DNA from 3 places in the Streptomyces sp. NPDC048337 genome. Region 3 is predicted to be linked to each of the others. Evidence: riboswitches for the same ligand, from Rfam matches in the RefSeq annotation. Region 3 holds a riboswitch; each other region holds the start of a gene.
The links. Region 3 has a riboswitch for cobalamin ahead of cobN (cobaltochelatase subunit CobN). Riboswitches for the same ligand answer to the same signal wherever they lie in the genome.
Positions count from the first base shown of each region.

Region 1 (4,642 bases), on a different contig from region 3:
CCAGCCGTCCCAGCTCGCGGTAGATCTGCTGGTGCGTCGCGGACCAGAAGTATCCGATCGACTTGTCGAACCGCCGGGTCAGCTCCAGCCCGGACGAGGGCTTCTCGAGCAGGGCGGTGAGGATGGCGTGGGGCAGCGACATGCCGCCATCCTAGGTTTGTCCGGCCCCGCGGACGGGACGGTCAGCGCCACGTGGACAGGGATTCCGGGAGGCGGGGGCCGGGGGCGTCGGCGGCGAGGAAGCCGTGGGTACGGAGGAAGGCCGTCACCGCCGGGGACCAGGCCTGGCGGAGGCCCGCCTCGGCCAGGAGGGCCGGGTCCGAGAGGAGGACCTCGGCCGGGCCCGTGCGGATCCCGCCCGGGGTGAGGACCGCCGCGTCGTCGGCCCAGCGGACCGCCAGCTCCACGTCGTGGGTGGCCATGACCACCGTGGTGCCCGCCGAACGCAGGCCCGAGAGGGCGTCCAGCAGCCGCTCCTGCCCGTCCGGATCCAGCCCCGCCGTCGGCTCGTCCAGGATCAGCACCCGCGGAGCCATCGCCACCGCCCCCGCGATCGCCGCCCGCTTGCGCTGCCCGTAGGAGAGCAGGTGCGTCGGCCGGTCCCGCAGCGCCGTGATGTCCAGCGCGGCCAGGGCCGACTCGACGCGCTCGTGGACCTCCGGCAACGGCAGGCCCAGGTTCATCGGCCCGAAGGACACGTCCTGCTCCACCGAGGCCGCGAACAGCTGGTCGTCCGGGTCCTGGACCACCAGCTGGACCGCGGTCCGCAGCCGGGTCAGGCCGGCCCGGTCGTGGGCCACCGCCGCGCCGTCGAGGTGCAGCGCGCCCGAGCCCGGCCGCAGGCCCCCGCTCAGCAGCCGCATCAGGGTGGTCTTGCCGCTGCCGTTGCGGCCCAGCAGCACCAGCGCGCGGCCCTCGGCGATCCCGAAGTCCACCCCGGACAGCACGGCGGGCCCGTCCTCGTACGCGTAGCCCGCGCCCACCAGTTCCACCAACGGCCTCACAGGTACAGCTCCTTCAGTACGAGGGTCACGGCCACCAGGGCCGCCAGAAGCGCCGCCGACGCGGCCAGGAACCGCCAGGACAGCGCGGACTCCGGTACGAGCACCCGCAGCGCGCCGTCGTAGCCGCGCCCGGCCAGGCCCGACTGGAGCCGAGCCGCGCGGTCGAAGGCCCGTACGAAAGAGGTCGCCGCGAGCCCGGCCAGCGAACGCCACGCCGCCGCCCGGCCGGTGGTGCCCAGCCGGGCCGCCTGCGCCTGGCGGACGCGGGCGAGGGAGTCCAGCAGCAGGAACCCGATGCGGTACATGACCAGGGCCACGTCGACCACCGGGGCCGGCACCCCCGCCCGGACCAGCCGCGGCAGCACGTCGGAGACCGGGGTGGTGAAAGCGAACAGCAGCACGCCGAGCGAGGCCGCGGAGGTGCGCAGCAGCAGCTCCACCGCCTGCCGGGGGCCGTCGGGGGCCAGTGCGACGAGCCCGTCGGGCCCGCCCACGGCGAACAGCAGCGGCAGCGCCCCCGTGAAGCAGAAGCCGAGCGGGATCCGGAAGGCCCGCCACAGCTGCCGCCCCGTGACCCCGGCGGGGCCGAGCAGCACGGCGAGCGTGGCGGCGGCGACCACCGGCCCGCCGGGCCACGGCGGCAGGCACACCGCCGTGACCGTCAGCCCGATCCCCAGCAGGGCCTTCTCCAGCGGGTGCCGGTGCCGCCAGCGGCTGCCGTGCGCGGCCGCGTCGATCGGCAGCACCCCTACGCCTCCGGGGCGGGCGCGGACGAGGCGGCCTCCGCTGCCGCCGCCCCCTGGCGGCGGCCCTTGCGGACGCCGAAGTAGTACGCGAGCACGCCCGCGCCCAGGGCCGCCTGGAGGGCGAACAGCGCCGACTCGATCTCCCCGGACGGGGGTTCGTACAGCGGCGAGAACCACGGCTCGTAGTCCGGCTTCAGCTCGGTGATGGCCGCCTCCGCCTGCGCGTCGGCGCCCGCGAACGGCTCCTCCTTGTCGTCGCCGAGCCCCAGCGCGAGCGGGAGTACGGCCAGCGCCGCCACCAGGAACAGCAGCAGGGTGTTGATCTTCGCGTTCCGGCTCATCGGGCCGTCGCCTCCTTCAGCTTCGCGACGCCGAGGCGGACCAGGTCCGACCGGCTGGACCGCATCAGCAGCCGCATCACGAGCACGGTCAGCAGGCCCTCGCTCACCGCGAGCGGGAGCTGGGTGACCGCGAAGATCCCGCCGAACTTCCCGAGCGCGCCGAGGAAGCCCGTCACCGGGTCCGGGAAGGCGAGCGCCAGCTGCACCGAGGTCACGCAGTAGGTGACCAGGTCGGCGAAGAAGGCGCCGAAGAACACGGTCACCATCAGCGGCACGTCGAGGCCGCGCAGCAGCCGGTAGACGCCGTACCCCGCCCACGGCCCGGCGATCGCCATGGAGAAGACGTTGGCGCCGAGGGTGGTCAGCCCGCCGTGCGCCAGCAGCAGCGCCTGGAAGAGCAGGGTGATCGTGCCGAGCACGGCCATGATCGGTGGCCGGAAGAGGATGGCCCCGAGCCCGGTGCCGGTCGGGTGCGAGCAACTGCCCGTCACGGAGGGGATCTTCAGCGCGGACAGGACGAAGGTGAACGCTCCGGACGCCCCGAGCAGCAGGGTGCTCTCCGGATTGGCCTTCACCTCGCGGCTCAGGGCGCGGACACCGTGTACGACGAAGGGGGCGGACGCGGCGCCCCAGGCGACCGCGTGCAAGGGGGGCAGGAAGCCCTCGGCTATGTGCATGTGTGGGGAAGACCTCTCCAGCACCTCGTGGATGGACAGCGCGCCCCGGCCGGTCTCCTGGCTCACGGGTACTGATGCCCGGGCTCCGCCTTCCCGGGCCGTGCGGTCTCCCGCGCGGGCCCAGTGGCTTCCCGCTGGGGGCACCTCCCGGACGGAGTCTGGGGGAGAGTGGAGCCGGACTTCCCGATCACAGTGGCGAGGGCCGCACCGGTTTCCCACCGGTTTCCCGAACACCAAGGCCCACTGACCCTATCCCGGATGTCCCGGATGGGTGCGCTCCGGTGGCGGCGCCGGCCCGATCCGCCCAGTGTGAAGGGGTGGCAGCCGACTACTCGTACCCGGACCTGACCGCCGTCTACGTGAACTGCACGCTCAAGCGCTCGCCCGAGACCAGCAACACCGAGGGCCTGATCGACAAGAGCCGCGCCGTCATGGAGTCGGCCGGCGTCCGGACCTCGCTCATCCGGGCCGTCGACCACGACATCGCGACGGGCGTCTGGCCGGACATGACCGACCACGGCTGGGAGAGCGACCAGTGGCCGGTGCTCTACAGCCAGATCATGGACGCCGACATCCTCGTGCTGTGCGGCCCGATCTGGCTGGGCGACAACAGCTCGGTGATGAAGCAGGTCATCGAGCGGCTCTACGCCTGCTCCTCGCTCCTGAACGAGCAGGGCCAGTACGCCTATTACGGACGCGTCGGCGGTGCGCTGATCACCGGCAACGAGGACGGCGTCAAACACTGCGCCATGAACATCCTCTACAGCCTCCAGCACCTCGGCTACGCGATCCCGCCGCAGGCCGACGCGGGCTGGATCGGCGAGGCCGGACCCGGGCCCTCCTACCTCGACCCGGGCTCGGGCGGCCCCGAGAACGACTTCACCAACCGGAACACCACCTTCATGTCCTGGAACCTGATGCACCTGGCCGCCCTCCTCAAGCGGGCGGGCGGGATTCCGGCGCACGGCAACCAGCGCTCACTGTGGGACGCCGGCTGCCGTTTCGACTTCCCCAATCCCGAGCACCGCTAGCACCGGTTGGTGTGCGCGAAGTCCACGACGAACCGGTCGGGCGAGTGCAGCGTGAAGGTGCGGTAGTACGGATTCGTGGCGAAGGCGGCGCCGAAGGTGACGTACCCCTCGAAGTCGCCGGTCAGGGCGAGGCCCTTGAGCTGGGGGAGGAAGATCTTCTGGAGCTTGGGCCCCTTGTAGACGCTGTGCCCCGCGTCGTCGTGCGCGGCGGCGGGGTTCAGCCGGATCTGCAGGAAGAACTTCCCGGCCAGCGGGACGGGCTTGCCGGACCCGTCGTAGACCAGGTGGGAGACGGGAGTGACGGTGACCGAGGGGAGGCCCCCCTTGAGGTCGATGACGAGCCGGTCGTAGGTGGGGTGCCCGCCCCAGCGGGCATTGACGACGAGCGGCGTCTGGGTCTGGGCCGGTGCGCGACCGGCGGCGGCCGTCGTGGCCGAGGCCGGAGCTACGAGGGAGAGCCCGGCGGCGAGCAGCACCCCGGAGGTCACGGCGGTGAGCCGGTGCAGGCGCGGATGGATCATGACGTCCCCTCGATTCTGAAGAGGCGGGGACAAATGGGTCAATTATAGAGATATCGGGCACCCCTCGTCGGTTGCACCCCCCGGCCCCCGGTATCGCGGCGCCGCCGACCCGGGGCGAGTGCCGGGCAGGTGTGCGCAACCCCATGTGCGAAGGCCCCGTTGGCAGTTGACTGTGTCGACGCGTCCCGCACCCAGGAAGGAAACCGGCGTGACTTTCGGCGGAGAGAACCCCTACGGCCCGGCGTGGCAGCCGAACGGGGGGCCGGCCTTCCCGTACGGGGGGCCGGCCTTCCCGTACGAGGAGCCCCGTCCGCTGTGGCAG
Region 1 covers NZ_JBICYR010000016.1:87,419-92,060, reverse strand. Annotated here, with positions in the region: gene ACGFYU_RS24475 (PadR family transcriptional regulator) at 1-142, opposite strand, end outside; gene ACGFYU_RS24470 (ATP-binding cassette domain-containing protein) at 183-1,004, opposite strand; gene cbiQ (cobalt ECF transporter T component CbiQ) at 1,001-1,750, opposite strand; gene ACGFYU_RS24460 (energy-coupling factor ABC transporter substrate-binding protein) at 1,753-2,091, opposite strand; gene ACGFYU_RS24455 (energy-coupling factor ABC transporter permease) at 2,088-2,768, opposite strand; cobalamin riboswitch at 2,798-3,021, opposite strand; gene ACGFYU_RS24450 (flavodoxin family protein) at 3,086-3,799, shown strand; gene ACGFYU_RS24445 (hypothetical protein) at 3,796-4,320, opposite strand; gene ACGFYU_RS24440 (hypothetical protein) at 4,529-4,642, shown strand, end outside.
Region 1: linked by a shared signal. The riboswitch ahead of ACGFYU_RS24455 (energy-coupling factor ABC transporter permease) and the one ahead of cobN (cobaltochelatase subunit CobN) in region 3 are both predicted to bind cobalamin.

Region 2 (4,642 bases), on a different contig from region 3:
CGAGCGGCGGCAGGAGCCCGCACAGGGTGCGCAGGAGAGTGGACTTGCCCGCGCCGTTGGGGCCGAGCAGGACGGTCAGTTCGCCGGCCCGCGCCTGGAGGTCCAGCCCCGAGAGCACGGCACGCCCCGTGCCGCGGCGGCGCGGCGACCGGGTGCGGTAGCCGACGGCGAGCCCCTGGGTGACCAGGCCGCCGGTCCGGTCCGGTCGGTCGGCCGTGTCCGTGACGGGTCCGGTCATCGTGTCGGTCACGAGGCCACTCCTTGTACGCCGCGACGGCTGCGGATCAGGAACGCGATGACGACGGGGGCGCCGAACAGTGAGGTGATGGCGTTGAGCGGCAGCACGGAATCCGTGCCGGGCGGCTGGCTCAGCAGCGCGCACGCCAGCGCGAGGAAGGCCCCGGCGAGCATGGACGCCGGGATGAGCGCCCGGTGGTCCGAGGTCCCCAGCGCCACCCGCGTCAGATGCGGCACCGCGAGGCCCAGGAAGGCGACGGGGCCGCAGAACGCGGTCGCCGCGCCCGCCAGCAGCGACGTGCCGAGCAGGGCCAGATCGCGGCTGCGCCGCACGTTCAGCCCCATGGTGCGGGCGTAGTCCTCGCCGAGCAGCAGGGCGTTGAGGCGTTTCGCGGTCAGCAGCGCGGTCAGCAGGCCGGCACCGATGACGGGCAGCATGACCTGGAGGTCGGGCCAGGTCGTGGCGCTGAAGCTGCCCAGGCCCCACATGACGAACTGCTGGGCGCGTTCGGGACGGGCGTAGACGAGCATCACGCCGACCACGGCGGTGGCCGCCGACCCGATCATGACACCGATGACGAGCAGGGTGACGGCCGACTGGACCCATCGCGAGAGCAGCAGTACGAGGGCCAGCACGGCGGCGGCGCCGAGCGAGGCGGCCAGGACGACGCCCCCACGCCCCAGTCCGGCGAGGTTTCCGGTGAAGCTTCCGGCCACCCCGCCGGTGCCGACCACCACGGCGGCGACGCCCATGCTCGCGCCCGAACTCACCCCGAGGGAGAACGGGTCGGCCAGCGCGTTGCGGAACAAGGTCTGCATCTGTGCGCCCGCCACCGCCAGGGCGGCACCGACGGCGGCGGCGGTCAGCGCGCGCGGCAGCCGCACCTGCTCGACGATCACCGTCCATCGCGGGTCCTCGGCGGTGCCGCCGAACAGGATCCGCACCACCTCCGCGACCGGCACCGGGTGGGAGCCGGTCGCGATGGTGAGGACGAACAGCGTGGCGGTACCGGCCGCGAGGGCGAGGACGACGGCGAGGCGCCGCCGCCCCGCCCGCAGCGGCCGCGGGGCGTCGGGGGCATCCGGGACGGCGGTCGGCGCGGTTGCCGTGTGCGTCGTCACGCCTTCGGCACCGGCTGGTAGAAGGTGAACGTGTGGTCCTTCGCCTGGTCCGGGTGCATCAGCGCGAAGAGGTCGGCGAGGACCAGGTCAGGGCGCAGCACGCCGCGCTCGAAGTAGTCGTTGCCGCCGCCGGAGCCGAGCGCCTTGGTGTTCGTCCAGACCGCACCGCCGGAGAGAGCCTTCAACTGCCCGTACCGGTTGTCCGCCTTCACCGCGTCGGCGGTGGACTTCCACTTCTGGTCGGCGATCCAGACCGGGGCCTCGCCGCCCTTGGCGTACACGGCCTCGAAGTTCAGCTGCAGGTTGCCGGTGCCCGCCTCGCCGGCCCAGGGGTAGGTGCCGCCCGCGTCCTTGATCAGCTGGGCGGCGTAGCTGCCGCCGGCGGGCATGTACCAGGTGCCCTGATACATCGTGCCGGGCAGGATTTCGACGGCCTTGCCCTCCTTTACCGCCTGTGCGCCCTTCTCGGCGACCTTCCGGTAGTCGGTCTCGATGGTGTCGAAGACCTCGCCGGCTCGCTGCTCCGCCCCGGTGAGCGCGGCCATCGCCTTGACCCACTCGGCGCGGCCGAGCGGACTGGCCTCCAGCCACTCGGCGTTGGCGACGACGGCGATTCCGGCCTGGCGCAGCTTCGGGTACTGCGGGTCGTCGGTGCCCTGGGTCATCAGTACATCCGGCTTGGCGCCGATGACCGTCTCGGCGTTGAGCGTACGGTCCTTGGCGTACTCGGTGACCTTCCCTGCCTTCACCCGCTCGATCACCTGGGCGGAGGAGATGGTCGCGGTGCTCGCCACCCCCGTCAGCACGTCGAGGGCGCCGGTCTCGGTGAGCAGCGGCAGGTGGGTGGTGGAGGCGGAGTACAGGCTCTTGACCGGAACCGTGACCTGCTGCGCGGACGCCAGCTCACCGGTCAACTCCGGCTTTGGCGCACCGCACTTGACCAGGACGTACGACTCGGGCTTCCCCTTGGGGAAGGGCTCGTTGACGGTGAGCACCTGGTAGCTCTTCTCGTACCGGAGCGTGAAGTTCTTGGCGTGCTCCACCGTCGACTTGACCGGGAAGTAGTCCTTGGCCGGGTCGAAGTCCTTGATGCAACCCTCCCCGGCGGCCTGGGCCTTGGCGTCGGCGGGCGGGCCGGCGTCGCTGCCGCACGCGGTGAGCGTGAGGGCGGCGGCGAGGAAGGCCACCACGGCTGCCTGACGGCGACTGGGCATGGCGGATCGTACGGACAAGGTGACTCCTGGTGACGTTCATGGGCAGTGCGCAGCACTGGTACGCAGGGCACGTGATGCGGGCGTACGGGAAGGAACCCGCTGGGGGAGGGGGTCGTCAGAACCTGAGGGAACGGGCGCAGGAATCAACCCGGGCAGGCCGGCTCCGAAGAACCGCGGGCAGCGTGAAGCCGCCACCGCACATACGCAGGCACACGGGTGCCACCGCCTCTCCTGGGGAAATCCGCCCCGTACATCGAGGTGCGACGGCGTGAGTCTCCTGACTCGGGATCACGGCTTCTCCGGCCTTCCCACCCCCGGATGGGGCGGTGGCCATGGGTGGAGTCGCTCCCCCTACACAGTGGCGGTACCGTGCCGGAATCTCACCGGCTTCCTCGTTCCGCCGTCGCTTGTCGGACGGAAGCATCGCAGAACCGGCCGCAGCCCCGCCAGACCCACAACTGTGCGACCGGCCACAGCGCGTGGTCGTCGGGCTCGGGGGAGCCCGCCCGGAGCTCTGCCTCAGCGAGCTCGTGGCGCGCATGGCACCCAATAGGTCTAGACAACAAACAAGCCCCAGGTCGCTGACCTGGGGCTTTGCTATGGAGCCTGTCGTTCTGCCGGGACGGGGCGCTAGGTTCGGCCCGTCATCAGCGACCGACCAGGGGGAACGATGCGCATCCGTCATGCCCTGCCGACCGCCGCGGCCGCCGCCGCGGTCGTCCTCGCGCTTCCAGGCACCGCCCACGCCGCTACCGGATCCGCCTCGGTGACCAGCGGATACGGCACGGCGAGCGCCTCGTGGACGTGGGCAGGCCCGGGCAGCCTGTCCAACATTAACCTCACCGTCCGCGACACCAAGTGCAATGCCAACCCGGTGTACGCGAAGTTCAAGGTCTACCGGACGAACGGTCAGTACTGGACAACCTCGACGCTCCGCTACGACTACAACGGCTGCAACGGGAGCGGGACGCCGCACAATGGCCTGAGCCTCTCGGACGGCTACAACATCGCCAACATCGCACTCATCATCTGCAACGAGGAGTGGGGCACCGACCCCTGCTCCGAGGGCTCCAAATCCGCCCGCAACCCCCTCGCCTGAGGGCCGGAGCGGCAGGGCGTCCGCCCCTCGGGGTACCGGGGGCGGGCGCCCGTACAGGTTGTCGTGCGCGAATGACGGAAACCCGGGGCTATGAACTGGCCCAGATCAACATATCCCGCCCCACCACGCGCAACCTCCGCAACAGCCATGCACGCGGGGCAAGTCAGCCTCTCGAGATCGCCCTACTATCCCTTCCGGCCGTATCTCGGCTGACCCCGGTATTGGTCCGTACGGGCCGACGCCTGCCCAAGGGGCCGCGGGGGGAGCGAGAATCTGACCGACGTGCTCGATGGCAACAGTGCGTGGCCCCTCTGCGGCCCCGGCACCAGACTGACCTACGGGCTCAACGTCCCAACGAGCTACCGGCATCGGCGGGCAGGCGCCGCAGCCATGTTTTCACGCCGGCAAGACGCACCCGAAGGGATCAGGGGGACTGACCTGCGGAAACATCCGAAAGCTAGATGTCGGACTTGGGTATGGTCCGAAGCGTAAGGAAACTCCCGGTTTGTCTGCTCCCTGCCGCTCATCGCAGGTCAAGGGCGGGCTGCGCAGAGTACAACCATCGGCCTCACGGATCACGGCCGATACGCCGGAGGCGATGCAGTTGCGCTTGCTGCAGACGGTGGTCGAGGTGGCGGCGGAGAAGAACTCCACCCTCGTGATGCCGTTCCCGGTCGAGCTGCTGCGCTACTTCGACCGGGCGGCCAAGCACTTCGACGCCGCGGACACCGCTACTGGAACCTCGGGCATCACACCCGAGGCTTAGGTCGCGTCAAGGACCGATCTCGAACTTCGGGGGCTCCACGTCCTTGAGGCAGCCCGTGTTCGGGGCCGTGGGGGTGTTGAAGAACGAGACGGCGATGGACTGCGCGCACTTCGACGTGGCGAGGACCACGTGGGGGTTGTACGGGATGGTGACGACGGTGGATCGGGGCAGGGTGCGGGCCACGTACGTGCCGCTCTCGGCGCC
Region 2 covers NZ_JBICYR010000004.1:336,178-340,819, reverse strand. Annotated here, with positions in the region: gene ACGFYU_RS09595 (ABC transporter ATP-binding protein) at 1-250, opposite strand, end outside; gene ACGFYU_RS09590 (iron ABC transporter permease) at 247-1,359, opposite strand; gene ACGFYU_RS09585 (ABC transporter substrate-binding protein) at 1,356-2,573, opposite strand; cobalamin riboswitch at 2,823-3,008, opposite strand; gene ACGFYU_RS09580 (hypothetical protein) at 3,244-3,672, shown strand; partial or broken gene ACGFYU_RS09575 (slipin family protein) at 4,238-4,438, shown strand; gene ACGFYU_RS09570 (alpha/beta fold hydrolase) at 4,445-4,642, opposite strand, start outside.
Region 2: linked by a shared signal. The riboswitch ahead of ACGFYU_RS09585 (ABC transporter substrate-binding protein) and the one ahead of cobN (cobaltochelatase subunit CobN) in region 3 are both predicted to bind cobalamin.

Region 3 (4,642 bases):
TCCAGGTGGGCGGCGAGGCGGGCGGCGGCCGCCTCGTAGAACTCCTCCATCGCGCCCTGGTAGCCGCCGGGGTGGTCGGTGGTCTCGGTGGTGACCGGGTAGACCAGCGGCTCCTCGATGTGGTCGGCACGCAGGTGCTTCGCGGCGATCGAGCGGGCGATCGAGCGGCCGTGGCGGGCGCTGTGGTAGGCGACGACGTCCGCCTCTCCGATCACCTCGACGGCGCGCAGGGTCATCAGGGAGGGGTCGCCGGGCCCGAGCCCGACCCCGTACAGCTTTCCGGTGCTCATTCTTCCTCGCTCGCGATCGCGTTGACGGCGGCGGCCGCGATGGCGCTGCCGCCGCGGCGGCCCCGCACGATCAAGTGGTCGAGGGCCGAGGGGTGTTCGGCGAGGGCGTCCTTGGACTCGGCGGCGCCGATGAAGCCGACGGGGACGCCGATGACGGCGGCCGGGCGCGGCGCACCCTCCTCGATCATCTCCAGCAGCCGGAAGAGCGCGGTCGGCGCGTTGCCGACGGCGATCACCGAGCCCTCCAACAGGCCCCGGTCACGCCACACTTCGAGGGCGGCGGCACTGCGCGTGGTGCCCATCTTCGCGGCGAGCTCCGGCACGGCCGGGTCGGACAGAGTACAGATCACGTCGTTGCCGGCGGGCAGCCGCTTGCGGGTGACCCCGCTGGCGACCATCTGCACGTCGCACAGGATCGGCGCACCGGCGTGCAGCGCGGCGCGGGCGCGCAGCACGACGTCCGGGGTGTAGCCGAGGTCCTTGGGCAGGTCGGTCATCCCGCAGGCGTGAATCATGCGCACCGCGACGTGCGCGACGGAGGCGGGCAGCCCGGAGAGGTCCGCCTCGGCGCGGATCGTGGCAAAGGACTGGCGGTAGATCGCGGCGCCGTCCTTCTCGTACTCAAACACGGTGTACTCGCTCATTTCTTCACTGCGGGTTCGGACACGGGGGGTTGGTTGCGGGCGGCGGCGAGGGCCGCGGCGAGTTCATGGCGTGCCACCGGGTCCGCGCCGAGCCGGTACCCGTCGGGCGTGGCCACCAGGTCCACCCAGGCGGTGCCGCGCGGATGCCCGCAGCGGCGTTCGCAGCCGGACCAGTGCACCGGCAGCGGCCCCCGCGCCCGCTCGGCGACGGCCCGGGCGTCGGCGCGTACGTCGGCGAGGGACTTGGCGCAGCCGGGGCGGCCGGTGCAGGCGGTGACGGACTCCCAGGGGCTGTCGGGCGAGGTGACGAGCCCGGCGGGGCGGGCGGTGGTGTCGGTGACGAGGATGCTGCGCCAGGGCGTGATCCGCAGCTCGCCGGGCAGTTCCCGCCACTGGGCGGTGCTCAGCCGGCCGAGGGGGATGAGGACACAGAGCGCGTCCCCGTGCACACCGGCCGCGGGCGGATCCGCGTACGGGCGGGGCGCGTCGGCGACGTACCGCGCACGCATGCCGCGCGCCACGAGCCGATCGGCGAACTCGCTCCCCTCCAGGGAGTGTTCATGGGGCAACTCATCGACCCGCCAGGCCCGCGTCCCGGCGGCGGCCGCGGCGTCGAGGAAGTGGAGGGCGGCCTCCAGCCCGGCCCGCGCGGCGTCGGCGGCGGCCACCTCGACGGCGTCCGGCGCCGAGCCGAGCCGGACCAGCACCCGGCCGCCGGGCTGCGCGAGCAGGGTGACGTCGGGGTCGAGGGCGGCCACGTCCCCGCGCCCGTCGTCGACGGCGAACAGGAACCGGCCGGACAGGGCGGCGGCCTTCGGCTCGGCACAGAGCGCCGCGTCCAGCGCACGCACCGAGGCGGGATCGACCATCGGACCGGCGACGATGTTCCGAATCCGCTCATGGCTCGGCCAGGGCAGCAGCCCAACCGCGCCGAGCAGTTCGGCCAGCCCGCCGCCACAACCATCGGCGAGCCCGCGCAACTGCACGTTCCCGCGCGAGGTGAGCTCCAGATACCCGTCCCCGAACCGGTCGGCGGCCTCGGCGAGCGCGGCCGCCTGCGCGGCGTCGAGCAGCCCGCCGGGGATCCGGACCCGCGCCAGGTACCCGTCGTCGGCCGCGTGCAGACGCAGCGCTCCGGGGCAGGCGTCACCGCGCTCCCGTATGACGGGTTCGTCCCGCGATGCGGCGGAAGGGGGCTGGGGCATGGCGGCGAGCATACCCACGATTCCCCTCCCCCGACCTGTGTCCGTCACCACCCCGCCCGCCGGGGTCGGGGCCGGGGTGGGGTGTCGTCCGGGGCTAAAACGAGATGAATTCGGCGCACGCCGCCGCCCGACACCTCACACGCGGAGCAGGCGCCGAACATCGAAGCCCGCCCCGGACGACACCCCACCCCGGCCCCGACCCCGGCCCACCCGGCCGGTGGCCGCCCCAAGAACCCCGCCCCACAACCCGCACCCACCCAACCACACCACCCACACCCAGCCCCGCCGGCGTTCGAGGCGCGGGGCCCGGGGCAGAGCCCCGATCCGTAAGCCGCACCCACCCAGCCACACCACCCACACCCAGCCCCGCCGGCGTTTGAGGCGCGGGGCCCGGGGCAGAGCCCCGGCAACGGAGCCGCACCCGACATCAACCCGCCAACGCCAGCGCGAGCGCAACGGCACCCGACATCAACCCGCCAACGCCAGCGCGAGCGCAACGGCACCCGGAACCCACCCGCCCACGCCAGCGCGAGCGCCCCGACGCCACCACCCCCACTCCCGGCCAGGGAAAAGGCCCCCTAAGATGACCTTCCGGCGGACCACACGGCCCGCCGTCGCCGAGGACGGCGACATGGGAGGAAGCCCGGTGCGATTCCGGCGCGGTCCCGCCACTGTGAACCCGGCAGCCAACGGCCGAAGGGTGAGTCAGGAACTCCCGCTGTCCTCACTGCCCGGGGCGCGGAAACCCCGAGGAAGGCCTGCCGCCGCATGATCCTGCTGCTGTCGACGTCCGACACCGATCTGCTCAGCGCCCGCGCGGCGAACACGGCGGACGGCCCCGTCCCGTACCGGTTCGCGAACCCCTCCCGCCTTCCCCTCGACGACCTCCCCGGCCTCCTCGACGGAGTCGACCTGGTCGTCGTACGCCTCCTCGGCGGCCTCCGCGCCTGGCAGGAGGGCCTCGACCTGCTCCTCGCCCCCGGCCAGACCCGCCCGGTCGTGGTCCTGACCGGCGAACAGGCCCCGGACGCCCAGCTGATGGAGGCCTCCACGGTCCCCATCGGCATCGCCGCCGAGGCGCACGGCTACCTCGCGCACGGCGGCCCCGCCAACCTCGACCAGCTGGCCCGCTTCCTCTCGGACACGGTCCTCCTCACCGGCCACGGCTTCGAGCCCCCCGCCGCCGCCCCCACCTGGGGCCCCCTGGACCGCACCGCGCGGACCACGCGTCCGGCGGACGGCAGCCCGACCGTCGCCGTGCTCTACTACCGCGCGCACCAGATGAGCGGCAACACCGCCTTCGTGCACGCCCTGTCCGAGGCCATCGAGGCCAAGGGCGCGCAGGCGCTCCCCCTCTACGTCTCCTCCCTCCGCACCCCGGAGCCGGAGCTGCTCGCCGCCCTCGACGGGGTCGACGCCGTCGTCACCACCGTCCTCGCGGCCGGCGGCACCCGCCCCGCCACCGCCTCCGCCGGCGGGGACGACGAGTCCTGGGACGCGGGCGCCCTCGCCGCGCTCGGCGTGCCGATCCTCCAGGCCCTCTGCCTGACCGGCTCCCGCTCCACCTGGGAGGAGAACGACGAGGGCCTGTCCCCCCTCGACGCCGCCACCCAGGTCGCCGTGCCCGAGTTCGACGGCCGTCTGATCACCGTCCCGTTCTCCTTCAAGGAGCTCGACGAGGACGGCCTGCCCGCCTACGTGGCCGACCCCGAGCGGGCCGCCCGGGTCGCCGGTATCGCCGTACGCCACGCCCGCCTGCGCCACATCGAACGCCGCGACAAGCGAATCGCCCTCGTCCTCTCCGCGTACCCCACCAAGCACTCCCGTATCGGCAATGCGGTCGGCCTCGACACCCCGGCCAGCGCGGTGGAACTGCTCCGCACGCTCATCGCCGAGGGCTACGACTTCGGCCCCGTCACGGACATCCCCGGCCTGGTCTCAGGCGACGGCGACGAGCTGATCCGCGCCCTGATCGAGGCCGGAGGCCACGACCAGGACTGGCTGACCGAGGAGCAGCTGGCCCGCAACCCGGTCCGCATCCCGGCCGCCGACTACCGCCGCTGGTTCGCCGAACTCCCCGCCGAACTCCGCGAGAGCGTGGAGCAACACTGGGGCGAAGCCCCGGGCACCATGTTCGTGGACCACTCATCAAACCCCGAGGGCGACATCGTCCTGGCGGCCCTGCGCCGCGGGAACCTCCTCATCCTCATCCAGCCGCCCCGCGGCTTCGGCGAGAACCCGATCGCGATCTACCACGACCCGGACCTGCCGCCGTCGCACCACTACCTGGCCGCGTACCGCTGGATCCAGGCGCGCGCGGAGGACGGCGGTTTCGGCGCCGACGCGATGATCCACCTGGGCAAGCACGGCAACCTGGAGTGGCTGCCGGGCAAGAACGCCGGCCTGTCCGCGGCCTGCGCCCCGGACGCCGCACTCGGCGACCTCCCCCTCATCTACCCCTTCCTCGTCAACGACCCGGGCGAGGGCACCCAGGCCAAGCGCC
Region 3 covers NZ_JBICYR010000008.1:5,220-9,861, reverse strand. Annotated here, with positions in the region: gene ACGFYU_RS15505 (precorrin-2 C(20)-methyltransferase) at 1-290, opposite strand, end outside; gene ACGFYU_RS15500 (precorrin-8X methylmutase) at 287-934, opposite strand; gene ACGFYU_RS15495 (cobalamin biosynthesis protein CobG) at 931-2,139, opposite strand; cobalamin riboswitch at 2,717-2,875, shown strand; gene cobN (cobaltochelatase subunit CobN) at 2,908-4,642, shown strand, end outside.